Regions from separate parts of the Peribacillus sp. YIM B13482 genome, predicted to be linked through region 3. Evidence: riboswitches for the same ligand, from Rfam matches in the RefSeq annotation. Region 3 holds a riboswitch; each other region holds the start of a gene.
What was found. Region 3 has a riboswitch for thiamine pyrophosphate ahead of tenA (thiaminase II). Riboswitches for the same ligand answer to the same signal wherever they lie in the genome.
Positions count from the first base shown of each region.

Region 1: another riboswitch for thiamine pyrophosphate. It lies ahead of ACFX4L_RS02450 (ABC transporter substrate-binding protein); the one in region 3 lies ahead of tenA (thiaminase II).
Region 2: another riboswitch for thiamine pyrophosphate. It lies ahead of thiT (energy-coupled thiamine transporter ThiT); the one in region 3 lies ahead of tenA (thiaminase II).

Region 1 is NZ_JBHZPF010000002.1:184,142-188,355, reverse strand. It holds gene rarD (EamA family transporter RarD) at 1-84, shown strand, start outside; gene ACFX4L_RS02455 (protein-glutamine gamma-glutamyltransferase) at 175-1,002, opposite strand; TPP riboswitch at 1,271-1,380, shown strand; gene ACFX4L_RS02450 (ABC transporter substrate-binding protein) at 1,515-2,519, shown strand; gene ACFX4L_RS02445 (thiamine-binding protein) at 2,531-2,815, shown strand; gene ACFX4L_RS02440 (ABC transporter permease) at 2,812-3,594, shown strand; gene ACFX4L_RS02435 (ABC transporter ATP-binding protein) at 3,578-4,214, shown strand, end outside.
Region 2 is NZ_JBHZPF010000024.1:29,718-33,931, reverse strand. It holds gene ACFX4L_RS13315 (transglycosylase domain-containing protein) at 1-429, opposite strand, end outside; gene ACFX4L_RS13310 (universal stress protein) at 729-1,256, shown strand; gene thiT (energy-coupled thiamine transporter ThiT) at 1,341-1,922, opposite strand; TPP riboswitch at 2,029-2,130, opposite strand; gene ACFX4L_RS13300 (cation diffusion facilitator family transporter) at 2,366-3,253, shown strand; gene ACFX4L_RS13295 (histidine kinase N-terminal domain-containing protein) at 3,488-4,214, shown strand, end outside.
Region 3 is NZ_JBHZPF010000015.1:55,633-59,846, forward strand. It holds gene thiD (bifunctional hydroxymethylpyrimidine kinase/phosphomethylpyrimidine kinase) at 1-712, opposite strand, end outside; gene thiW (energy coupling factor transporter S component ThiW) at 681-1,202, opposite strand; gene tenA (thiaminase II) at 1,218-1,907, opposite strand; TPP riboswitch at 2,002-2,106, opposite strand; SAM riboswitch class I at 2,266-2,370, shown strand; gene ACFX4L_RS10065 (Fur-regulated basic protein FbpA) at 2,547-2,735, shown strand; gene ACFX4L_RS10070 (aspartyl-phosphate phosphatase Spo0E family protein) at 2,987-3,181, shown strand; gene ACFX4L_RS10075 (GNAT family N-acetyltransferase) at 3,251-3,757, opposite strand; gene ACFX4L_RS10080 (DUF459 domain-containing protein) at 3,981-4,214, shown strand, end outside.

The DNA.
Region 1 (4,214 bases), on a different contig from region 3:
TTGGCTGTTTATACACTATCCATTACGAAATGGGGTCAGGCAAGTGCACGCAGGTTTAAAGGCAAAGGGAACATCGGTGCGTGAATAAGAAAAAATGCTTGGTGGTTCCATCCCCAAGCATTTTTTTTGCCTATATTTAAAGAAACCGGTTTTACGGCAGGAGAATTGCTTGAGTCATGAAAGATAAATCCTCGGACCTATTTCAGAAACAATCAAATCAGATAGGCTGACAAGACCGTGAACGGGCTTTGCACGGGAGATAGTTGGTTGGAATTGTCTATAGTAGGAACTATCCAGGCTAATGATATGCTTTGTCAGGAATGCTGAGATGGCGGCATTCGGCTTTCTATTGCTATTTAGTTCATCGATGATACCCTGTGCATTGGTAATCCCGATCCCGTGGCCATAAAAGAGGTCTTCTCCTAATAATATTGCATTCTCACCTTGCCATTCAGGTGTTTCCTCATCGTGATCAGGGTTTTTGAAGTAAAGGCAATCCCCTGGTAAATAATCCGTTCCTTGATGAACATGAAGAGCCATATTCTTCGGAGGGCGCCAGTCATATAGAAATAGGCTTGAAAAAAGATAGTCGAAATTCCTAGGGCCGATTAAATCCAAAATGGCCTTTAAAAAAGTGACGACTATCGCTGTACCGCATTCGAAAGCGTAAAGCGTTCCATTCAAGAAAATGTCCAGGAGTGCAACATGAGGGGCAATCCCTGGCTGAAGGGTAAAAGTGCCATCCTTTGAAAGGCGCCAATATTGTTTATTGGATGCCGATTCCTCAAGTGTGGAAAATTCTGCATCACTTTTATCCAACGCAAAAGCTGCCTCGATGACTCGGTGCCTCAGTTGTATATCGAAATTAAGGTATCCAAAGCTCCGATATTCAAAAATGTTAGAATCTTCCGCTAGCAATTGGAGAATTTCAAGCGATTTAGCAGATGCTATACCTGGTTGGATGTGACTGACATCTAATAATTTGTGATTAATCTTTATCATGATCATATCCACCTTTTGCTTTTGAAATTAAGGGCTTATAAAACCAGTACACAAAAAATGTCCACAGGTTATGCTCATTATATGAATACCTGCAAGGAAATGACTCTTTGAACGTGTCAGGCACGTAAACGAGAATGATTGGAATGGCATGATGTTTTGCTAGATATCCTTTAACGCAAGGGAAACCTTTCCAATTAATGAGAAGAAGCAAATTAGTATTCCTTTTTCCCCATGAATTGATATAATGGGAGAGAAAAGTTCATATGTGCGAGAAATGTAGGGGGGCCAGTACTGCTGGCTGAGATTGCGTCCTTTAGATGCTGACTCTTTGAACCTGATCTGGATGATGCCAGCGGAGGGAACATATTATTACTGACTTTCTGTTTTGTATGTTAAGCGTCCGAATTCATCTTCGGGCGTTTTTTGTTTTTTTACCGGTATTGGAATGGACCCTGGCGCCTCATTATGGTTTCGGCATATGGATCTTATATGATGTGTAGGAGGATAATAGTTTGAATAAATTCTTACCACTGTTAACTTCGTTGTTCCTTTTGGCTGGATGTGGGGCAGGCGGAACTAATGAAAAAGAAGAATCATCTAAAAAAGAAGGCAATAAAGAATTAAAAAAGGTATCGGTCGTGCTTGATTGGACACCGAATACAAACCATACAGGATTGTATGTAGCCAAGGAAAAAGGGTATTTCAAAGAACAAGGTCTGGATGTGGAAATTATCATGCCAGGCGAAGCTGGAGCTGATAAACTTGTGGCTTCAGGGAAATCTGAATTTGGCGTGAGCTACCAGGAGGGCATTACGCAGGCCCGCGTGCAAGGCGTTCCGATTGTTTCGCTAGCTGCTGTCATCCAGCATAATACCTCTGGATTCGCTTCACCTGCGGCAAAAAACATTAAAACTCCCAAGGATTTTGAAGGGAAAACGTATGGTGGCTGGGGGTCTCCAGTTGAAAAGGCCATTATTGATTCACTTATGAAAAAAGAAAATGCCGATGTAAATAAAGTGGATATAGTGAATACAGGGGACACAGATTTTTTCACTTCGGTTAAAAGGGATATAGATTTCGCCTGGATTTATTATGGGTGGACAGGTATCGAGGCTGAGTTGCGGAATGAAAAGCTTAATATGGTTTACTTAACCGAATACTCTGATAAGCTTGATTACTATACGCCTGTTTTGACAACAAATGAAAAGATGATTAAAGAGGATCCTGAGACTGTTAAAGCATTCGTTCATGCAGCTTCGAAAGGGTACCAGTTTGCAATTAAGAATCCTGATGATGCAGCGGACATATTAATTAAGTCTGCACCTGATCTAGATCCAAAACTAGTGAAGAAAAGCCAGGAGTGGCTTGCAGATAAGTATCAGGATGATGCTCCGCGTTGGGGTGAACAAAAGCTTGAAATCTGGAAGAATTATAGTGATTGGATGAAGGAAAATAAGCTTCTTGAAGGTGATTTCAATCCTGAAAAGGCATTTACCAATGAATTTTTACCAAAATAGGAGGAAATACAATGGCCAATTCATTAATTAGTATACAAATCATTCCTAAAGGGGAAAATGTCATCCCCATGGTCGATGAAGCAATCAAGATCATTGATGAATCAGGTGTCAAGTATGAGGTTCACCCGCTAGAAACAACAATGGAGGGTGAGCTATCCGAGCTTTTTGCCGTGATAGAAAAAATGAATGTAAGAATGATTGAATTAGGCTCGCCGAATGTCATTTCCCAAGTGAAGATACTATATCAGCCAAGCGGGATTACGATGGATACGTTAACGGAGAAATATCGGGCATGATCAAAAGGGGAATTTGGAAGAAGGGGGCTCCCTTCTTTCTTTTATTATGTTTGCTGATAGTATGGGAATCAATGACAGTCTTATTAAAGGTTGAAAAATGGCTGCTTCCCGCTCCATCAGCCATTTTCATTGAAGGAATTGAGTCGTCCCGTAATCTTTTTGGACACCTTATATCAACAACTGAGCTTGCGTTATCGGGTTTTCTTATTGGAAGCTGTATCGGTTTATTGATTGCTGCAATCTTACACCTGTTTCCAGGTGTGAAGGACGCGGTTTATCCTCTGCTCATACTCTCGCAAAATATACCAATCATAGTTTTGGCACCGCTTTTAGTGATCTGGTTTGGCTTTGGCATGCTGCCTAAGTTAATTGTGATTTCACTCGTATGTTTTTTTCCGGTTGCGGTTGCTTCATTGGACGGTTTTCGCCAGACACCTTACGAACTTAAGCATTATTTCAAGATGATGGGAGCGGGGAAAAACCAGTTATTTTGGAAGCTGGAACTTCCCCACTCGATCCCGTTCATTTTCTCAGGCCTAAAAATTTCGGCCACCTATAGTATAATGGGTGCGGTTATTTCGGAATGGCTTGGGGCTAAATCGGGGATTGGTGTTTATATGACGCTCGCTTCCTCCGCGTTTCGGACAGATCGGGTGTTTGTTGCCATTTTCATCATTATGGGAATGAGCCTTCTCTTTTTTGGAATCATCACATTCCTGGAGAAATATTTAGTTTCATGGAAGAGAAAGGAGGGTGAAAGGGATGATGCTGGAAATTAAAGATGTCTCCTTTTCTTTCGATGGTAAACAGAATATTTTAGAGAATATGAATTTCCATGTAGATGATGGGGAATTTGTCACAATCCTAGGACCATCTGGCAGCGGTAAAAGTACGTTGTTCCACTTGATAGGCGGTATTCTGAAGCCGGATCAGGGCATCATTTCGTTGGATGGTAAAAAGATAAATGGCTTTAAGGGCCATATAAGCTATATGCCGCAGCAGCCATCCCTTTTACCTTGGAGAACGGTGTTGGATAATGTTTTGCTTGGAAGTGAGCTTGCTGGGATAAGAGACAAAGAAATGGCAAAAGCCCTTTTGTTGAAAGCTGGATTAGAAGAGTATGTGAAGGCATATCCGCATGAACTATCTGGGGGCATGAAGCAAAGGGCCGCTTTCATTCGAAGCATCTTAAGTCGACAGGACTTGATGTGCCTGGACGAACCCTTTTCTGCTCTGGATGAACTGACAAGATTGGAAATGCAAAAATGGCTGTTGTCTGTTTGGGAACAAAATCGGAGATCTGTGCTTTTTGTTACCCACAGCATAGATGAAGCGGTTTTCCTTTCAGATAGAATTTATGTGTTATCAGCAAAACCGGCTGCTGTCATCAAAGAAGTGA
Region 2 (4,214 bases), on a different contig from region 3:
TGTTCGATTCGACTCCAGCATCGTAATCTTCACAAGCTGCTGGGTAAGTGTGCTCCCTCCTTCAACAACACTTCCGGCCTTCGCATTTTTAATCAGCGCTCGCAAAATCCCTTGATAATCTATGCCGTGATGTTCATAAAAACGGTGATCCTCAATGGAAACCACCGCTTGTTTCATATGTTCCGGTATTTCATCTATCGAAACACCTTCGGATTTATTTGCCGTGATCGTGCTGGCAAGATTTCCATCCCGATCATAGATTCCTGTTGGTTGCTGAAGAATATTTTGAAGATGGCTTATATCTGCAACCTGTCTGAAATAAAAAAGTGAACCGGCGCCTAAAACCACAATCACCAATATAATAATTAGACCTAATTTCACTAACCCTCTCATTTGTACCCCCATTTTCCAATCTGCGACATGTTTCATTAAAAATATTTTACCCCTTTTATTAAAGAAAACTCGTCGATTGACTAAAAGGCCTAAGCTAAGTCGCCTTTTCTTTAGCACTATACCCGGGTATCGGTTTCCTTGCCGATGATACCCCCTTCACCGAATGAAAAATAAGCCCGCCACTAATTGAAGGACCAGGATTTCATCCTACCATTTTTAATAATGACCGTATCTATCCTTTACCCGTAATTTGCGATCAATATACCGATTAATGGCGTGAAACCCTTAAAAAGTGGGTATAACACTTTAAATACTTATAAAAGGGGAGAGATGGCATGAAAAAAAATTTAAAACATATTGTCGTCGCTTTTGATGGAAATGAAGAAAGTAAACGTGCCGTGGAATATGGAGCAACATTGAAAAAGGCCTTTCCTGAGGCCGAGCTGACCGTAGTTCATGTCCTATTTGATAAGGTTGAGCAGCGTATCATGGGAAACGCCTCGGCGCCGGGGTTTGTACCGGCTGCTGGATTTTATGTGGATCCCGTCCAGACACATCCCGTCGTTGAAGTCGAACAACCAGAAATTCAAATGGTCAATGACACCCCTTCCGCCGTTGAGAGTAGTGTTCAGAACGCAGAAAGTAATACGTTGAGATTGCTAAGTGAATGTCAAGTCAAGGGGAAATTCGAGATATTGGAAGGACATGCGCCAGATAGCGTATGTGAATATGCGGCAAGAACTGCTGCCGACCTCATCGTTGTAGGCAATAGCGCTAAAAGCGGTTTGGAAAAATTCTTTCTTGGCAGTACAAGCAGCTCCATTGCGAAAAACGCACCCTGTTCGGTATTCATTGCAAAATGAGGATTGAGCCGTTTCGCCCTGTAAGACTCAATTTGCTTAATCTCCGAAAAAAGCCGAATTCTTTATAGAATCCGGCTTTTTTTGTTAATAGGCTTTTTTCAGTAATACACTTGAAGCAGCCGAATATAACATCATCACCACAAGGGCCGATAAAATAAAACTGATCAGCATATAAGTCCCATTATAAATGAATGAATAAATCACTACTGGCTGTCCTTTTGGAGCTGCAGAGCCAAAAAACACGATTCCGGATATGAAATGACACAGAAACCTCAGAAAACTGCCCAAAAACATGCCGCCAATCCCATACCACTTCGCTTTGGAACGCTTTTCCTCTTTATAGCTATTTACAAACTTATTCATGAATACACCGGATATCCCGACAACCGTAAAGGCAAGATAATAATCAATGAAGCCTTGAATCGGCGTGCTGATCCATGCTGTACCACTGACGATCTGCAAAAGCCCAAGTAACAATCCGGTTAACATACCACCTTTGATGCCCCACCGATATGCCATCAGAAAAATCGGTACCATGGCTATTGAAATCGAGCCTCCTTGCGGCCAGATTCTTGAAAAAATGAATCCAGAAACCAAATCCAGTAATAAAGCCAGTGAAGCAAAAATGGCAACCTCTGTCATGAATAACGTTTTATTTTTCATCATGTCTCTCCCTTCTCCAAAAATGAAAAGTGTCCATGAGTTCCCTCCCTGCCAGATTTTGCACAAACAAAAAAGCAACACCGGGGCGGTAGTGGATGCCCAGTATTGCTTGTATCCAAAACCACATCCCTACGCAAGTGTTAACTATCAGGTTCATAGGGTCTGAACTCAACCGTTCACTCTCAGCCTTTTGGCTCCCCTTGTGGAAGTATTTAATTTTCGATCCTCGGTTAGAATATACTACTAGTTTCTATAAAAGACAACTTAAAGAAAATGTCATATCATAAAAACTTACCACTCCCATATTTATGGGGGTATCCTTTCTTTTAACCAACTTCAATACACCTGCAATTAACCAGGTTAGATGGCTAAATGCAACAACTTTTCTATAGACTCACTAAGGTTTGTTTTGATATCTTTTAATTTACACCGGGGAGGGATTAGACATGGATAAACATTCGATTTCAGCTGAAAAAGGCGCATACATAAGCATTGCCGCTTACATATTCTTGTCTGCTCTTAAATTGTCATTCGGTTATTTCGGTGATTCTAAAGGGCTTTGGGCAGATGGTTTAAATAATACGACCGACATCATCGCTTCCATAGCCGTATTGATTGGTTTGAAAATTTCGAAGAGACCTCCTGATGATAATCATTCATATGGTCATTTACGGGCGGAAACCATAGCCTCGCTGGTAGCTGCCTTCATCATGATTACCGTGGGCATCCAGGTTGTTTACAGTGCTATAGAATCCTTCTTCCAGCAAGATTCAACAACCGTTCCAAATATGCCGACCGGTTATGTCGCTCTTTTCTCTGCAATCTTCATGTACGGAATCTACCGTTATAACTTAGCGTTAAGTAAAAAGATCAACAGCTCTTCCATCTACGCCGTTGCACAGGATAATCGTTCCGATGCCCTTGTCAGTGTTGGTGCTTTTATAGGAATCATCGGTACTAAGATGGGAATCCCTTGGCTGGATGCGATAGCTGCTGCTGTAGTAGGGATCATCATCTGCAAAACGGCCTGGGATATCTTCCGTGATGCATCCATCTCTTTAACCGATGGTTTCGACGAGCAGCTCCTGCAAAAGATCGGACAAACCATTATACTGACAGAAGGTGTTAAGGACATGAGTGAAATTAAAGCCCGTATGCACGGAAGTGAAATCCTGCTCGAAACTACCGTACATGTTAACCCTCTTTTGACCGTCATCCAAGGTCACGATATTACGGTTAAAATCGAAGAGAATCTTTTGAAGGAATATAACATCCAGCATGTGATCGTTCACATTGAACCATATGCATTTAATAAAAAAGGTAACCGTCATTAACTTTGCGGATACCTTTTTTTATTATTAAATCCTGCAATTCCTTTAATAAAACTGTGTCAAAAAAAGGTATTTATCGATTAATTGCCGAATATTTATCCAATTGACACATGTGTAAAAAACATTAATCTGTTATCATAAAAGCAAAATAATTATTTTAATATTTTGTATTTTATTCAAATAAATTAATTTCTGGGTCGAAAGTAAAATTCATTTTCCTACATTATGGAGGGCAAAATGGTATCTAATCGAGAAATGACCATTCACTTTTTATCTTCTCAAAAAAACAGCATCATTTCCAAATGGAAAGATCAGTTGCTCCATTTATCGGACGGATATATGGGGTATTTTAAAGGGGAAGTGGAAAATATTTTCAATCTGCTAATGGATCAGCTTGGGAAATCGGATACTGACATAGACGATGTACTGAAGGTCGTAGGTGAAAAAATTGCGTGTGATCGAGTTAATAAACAATTGGATATGGAAAATTTCTTTTCCACTGCAACCATCGGCAGATCCACCATCGTTGAGCACGTTTTGAATTCCGAGGCAACGAAAGAAGAAGTATCCGATTTAATTAAGCAAATAAACGTTTACTTCGATAAACTAATTCATTTTGCATTATCCTGTTATACCGAATTGAAAACGATGGAACTTAAAGAACGCTATCAATTCATTAGCCCAAACCATAAAGACCGTTTGACGCTCCTTGGCCAAATGACCTCAAGCTTTGTCCATGAATTCCGAAATCCACTGACTTCCATAATGGGATTCATACAATTGTTACAGGCAGAGCAACCGCAGATAAAATATCTTGATATCATTTCAAAGGAATTGGATCAGCTCAATTACCGGATCACACAATTTCTTAATATTTCCAAAAAAGAAACTTCAGAAGCACAAACTGATCTATTTTCGATTGCTCAGCTAGTGAATGAGGTAATCGAATTTTTATATCCCAGCA
Region 3 (4,214 bases):
CGGAAATATAGGTCTTGGCCAGTTCAATCGACTCTTTCAATGGCAGTCCATTTGCCAGGTTGGATGTAATGGCGGATGATAGGGTACAGCCTGTACCATGTGTGTTTTGTGTATGAATGCGTTCTCCCTTGATCCATTGGAAGTCAGTTCCATCATAAAAAAGATCGTTTGGATTTCCTGCTGCATGGCCCCCTTTAAGTAAAACGGCTTTAGAACCTAGTTCATGTATGGATATGCATGCCCTGTAAAAATCTTGTTTCGTTCGAATCGACAAGCCAGTAAGGACTTCCGCTTCTGGTACATTCGGGGTTACAAGTGTTGCAAGCGGAAGCAATTCCATTTTTAAGGCAGTGACAGCTTTTTCGTCTAGCAAATGGTGGCCGCTTTTTGAAATCATGACTGGGTCAAGGATAACGATGGAAGGTAAGTAGGTTTTAATGGACGCAGCGACTGTTTTCACTATTTCTTTTGATCCAAGCATTCCTATTTTTACTGCATCGACATGAATATCCTCAAAGATGGCAGCAATTTGATCCGAGATGATAGCTGTTTCGATGGCCTGAACTGAACGCACTTCCATTGTGTTTTGTGCAGTAACAGCTGTAATGGCAGACATTCCAAAGACACCATGTGCAGAAAATGTTTTTAAATCTGCTTGTATTCCAGCACCGCCCCCTGAATCAGAGCCTGCGATGGTTAATGCTGTTTTCATAAAAAATCCCCTTCATATAATTATTTTTTAGAAGTATTTTAAGTAATATGAAAGCTAAAAGCGCACCTGCGAATGAACTAAGCATAAAAGCTGGTAAAAAACCAAAAAGAGCAGCTTTTTCCCCCAATAGGAGGAGTGCAAGTGGATAACAGGATAGGGATCCGAGAATGCCGGTCCCAATCACTTCCCCTAGACAGGCGAATTTCAAGCTTTGTGTTTTTCGATAAAGGACGGCAGCCAATAGTGCACCTATCATGCTGCCAGGAAAGGCGAAAATTGAACCGGTACCAGACATGTTTCTAATGATGGAAACTAATAAAGCTTGTGTTACCGAATAGGCAGGCCCCAATAAAACGGCTGTCAGGACATTTGCCAGATGCTGTATAGGGAAGATTTTAGCAAATCCGACAGGGATGAAAATAATTGAACTGGTCAGAGTCGTTATACCCGTGATCATGGCAGTCAACGTCATTTTCTTGATTGGATTCATCATCATGGCCAATACCTACAGTGGCCAATCTTGTTCATTTTGAACCATATCCCAGAATAAATATTCATATCGGGAAGTCACCAAAAAGTGCTTTTCTAATCTCAGAAGTTCCTTTTCAGGCATGCCTCTTGTTAATTCTTCCAATAAAGCAATCAGCCACTTGTGTGCCTCACCGAATTCAGGAGATGAATAGGACCTTATCCAATCTGCGTAGCGGTTGTTTTCCAATGCTTCACCATTTTGTTTTTTTAATATCAAACCAATTTCATAATAATCCCAAGCACATGGTAGGAGACAAGCGATGAGGTCTGCCAAAGTCCCATGCTGAGCTGCATTTAGCATGTAACCCGTATAGGCTAAAGTGGTAGGCGTAGGTTCTGTTTCTTCCAATTCCTTGGTACTGATTCCGAATTCCGAAGCATATTGCCGATGGATATCCATTTCCACTTGAAGAGTTTCGTTTAAAATACTGGAAAATCTTGCCATGGTTTCGATATTATGAGCTTTGATGACACCTAGAGCAAAAAGCTTGGAATATTCCATGAGATAGATATAGTCCTGCTTCAAATAATAAGAAAATTTTTTTTCAGGTAGCGTGCCGTTTCCAATTGCCTGGACAAAGGGATGTGAATGGTTCCTTTTCCAAATTTCTTTTGCCCGTCCATGAAGTCTTTCACTGAAGGTTTCTAATTTAGTATTCTCCATTGTTCATCCTCCTTTAGAATAGATCCCCTATTTACATCCATAAAAAAAACCGCTCCTGAATACGGAACGGGGTAGATGGATAAAGTCTGCAAATGGACGATATCATCCACTTCCCTCCGCCGGTATGAGCCGGTTCAGGTTCAAAGGGTCCGGAACTAATTCCATCTCAGTCTAAAAAAAGACTCCCCTAGTGGTGTGAATTGTATGTAATTACTGACATCATATCAGAAAGACAAGAAAATGCAACCCACATTTGAAAGGGGAAACCCATTTATGGCAAGTGGAAAAGGAAGAACCAGGTAATTGACTTTTGATGTTTATTGGGATAAAATCATTTCTACATCATTTATATATTGAATTCTTATCCAGAGAGGTGGAGGGACTTGGCCCAAAGAAACCTCGGCAGCAGACCCATTTTGGGAACTGTGCTAAATCCAACAAGCATTTGCTTGGAAGATAAGAAGAGCCGTACGGACACTGTAAGCCTCTTCTTGAATTAGAAGAGGCTTTTATTTTTGCGGAATAACGTTTAGTGGCATACTAGAAAAGGTATATATAATTTGGTGAAATCAAACCGGTTAATACAGTTTAGCTCAACTAGAAGCGGGCTCTATGATGACTAGGAAAGGAGCCATTTACATGGCAGAATTATTTAAGAGGATTGAACAGAGGAAGGCAATGCTTATTGAAGAGTTATTGGCCAATGGAGTATACAAAACCTCTGATGAAAGGCACCTTTATGATGCCCCGTTAAAAGTACTTGAAAATGAATATAAGATTGTAATAAATAGACCTAATAACCAGTCTCCTTCGGAATGGATGACATAGTAATCGATAGGCTATAATCTTGGGATAAGGGATATGATGTAAGCATTCGCAGTCTATACTTGTGGATGCTTTTTTTATTTATGTTTATATAGGGGATGACACAATATATACATATTTAGAAAATGAAATAGGCTTTTTGTCACATTTAAACTGTAAAATTACACATTTGATTTCAAATGAATAGTTGATTTTAACTATAATTTTCATTATGATGAAGGTGTAAAAAAATTGAATAAATGGGAGGTGGCTTGATGCTTTGCCAGAAGGTAACTGTTGAAAAAGTAGAAGAGAAGAGACAAGAAATGATCAAATTGGCGGCAATTTATGGTTTAACAAGTCTTCTAACTGTTCAAGCAAGCCAAGAATTGGATACGCTGTTGAATGCTTTAACAAATAAAAGAGATTCTGAATATTTTTCCCTTAAGAAAGGATATAGGTATTTCTAAATTCTCCATTTCGGCCTCGCTTAATCCGAAAAAGGCTACTGCTCAAGGCAATAGCTTTAAATGAATATTTTAATTATCGACACGTTTCCCAAGTATAATCAAATCTCTTTCAATGCCATCGAGCTCTGCAACTCGAGGCAAATTTGCCCATTTTTCAAACCCGAATTTTGAAAAAAGCTTCAGGCTAGGTATATTGTGGGCAAAAATGAAACCTAATAAAGTTTTCACCCCTAATTTAGGGCTCACTTCAATTGCCTTTTGAATCGAAATTTGTCCGATTCCTTTTCCCCGGAAATAATCATCGATATAAATGCTGATTTCGGCCGTAGAATCATAAGCTGGCCGGCCATAGAAAGATTGAAAGCTCATCCATCCGGCAGTTTGCCCTTCTATAGTAATGATATATAGCGGTCGACTTTCTGAATGATGTTCCTCAAACCATTTAACCCTCGATTGTACGGATACAGGTTCCGTATCTGCCGTGACCATTCTTGAAGCAATTGTCGAATTATATATTTCAACGATTCTGGGTAAATCCGAAAGTGCTGCCTCCCTAAACTCTATGTGCTCTGCCATCATTTAAACTCCTATCTATCATTTATATTCAATCTCCAGAATAAAGGGTATCATCCCGCTTACATAAAGGCCGGTGAATGAAGCCCAATCCATTGAAAGTTTTATATTATCATACACTCTTTACTATTTATCTGACAATTCATTTTTGTATGTTAAAACTACAGATTTTTGGGTATTTAAAATGATGAAATACTTCATAGTAAATAGACAAAAGGAGAAACCAATGAAAAAAGTAGCAGGTTTGTTAATTATTGTACTAGTTATTTGTTTTGCTGCATATAAATTTCAGGCCTCGGAGTCGAAAGATGTGCAAAGGGTAATGGCTTTTGGAGATTCGTTAACCTTTGGAAAAGGGGATAAGGACGGGGAGGGATATGTAGAAGGTCTGGAGGATGAATTGAATAATCCGGAATCGGAACAAAAAGTGAGTTTTTGGAATTACGGTATAAAAGGTCAG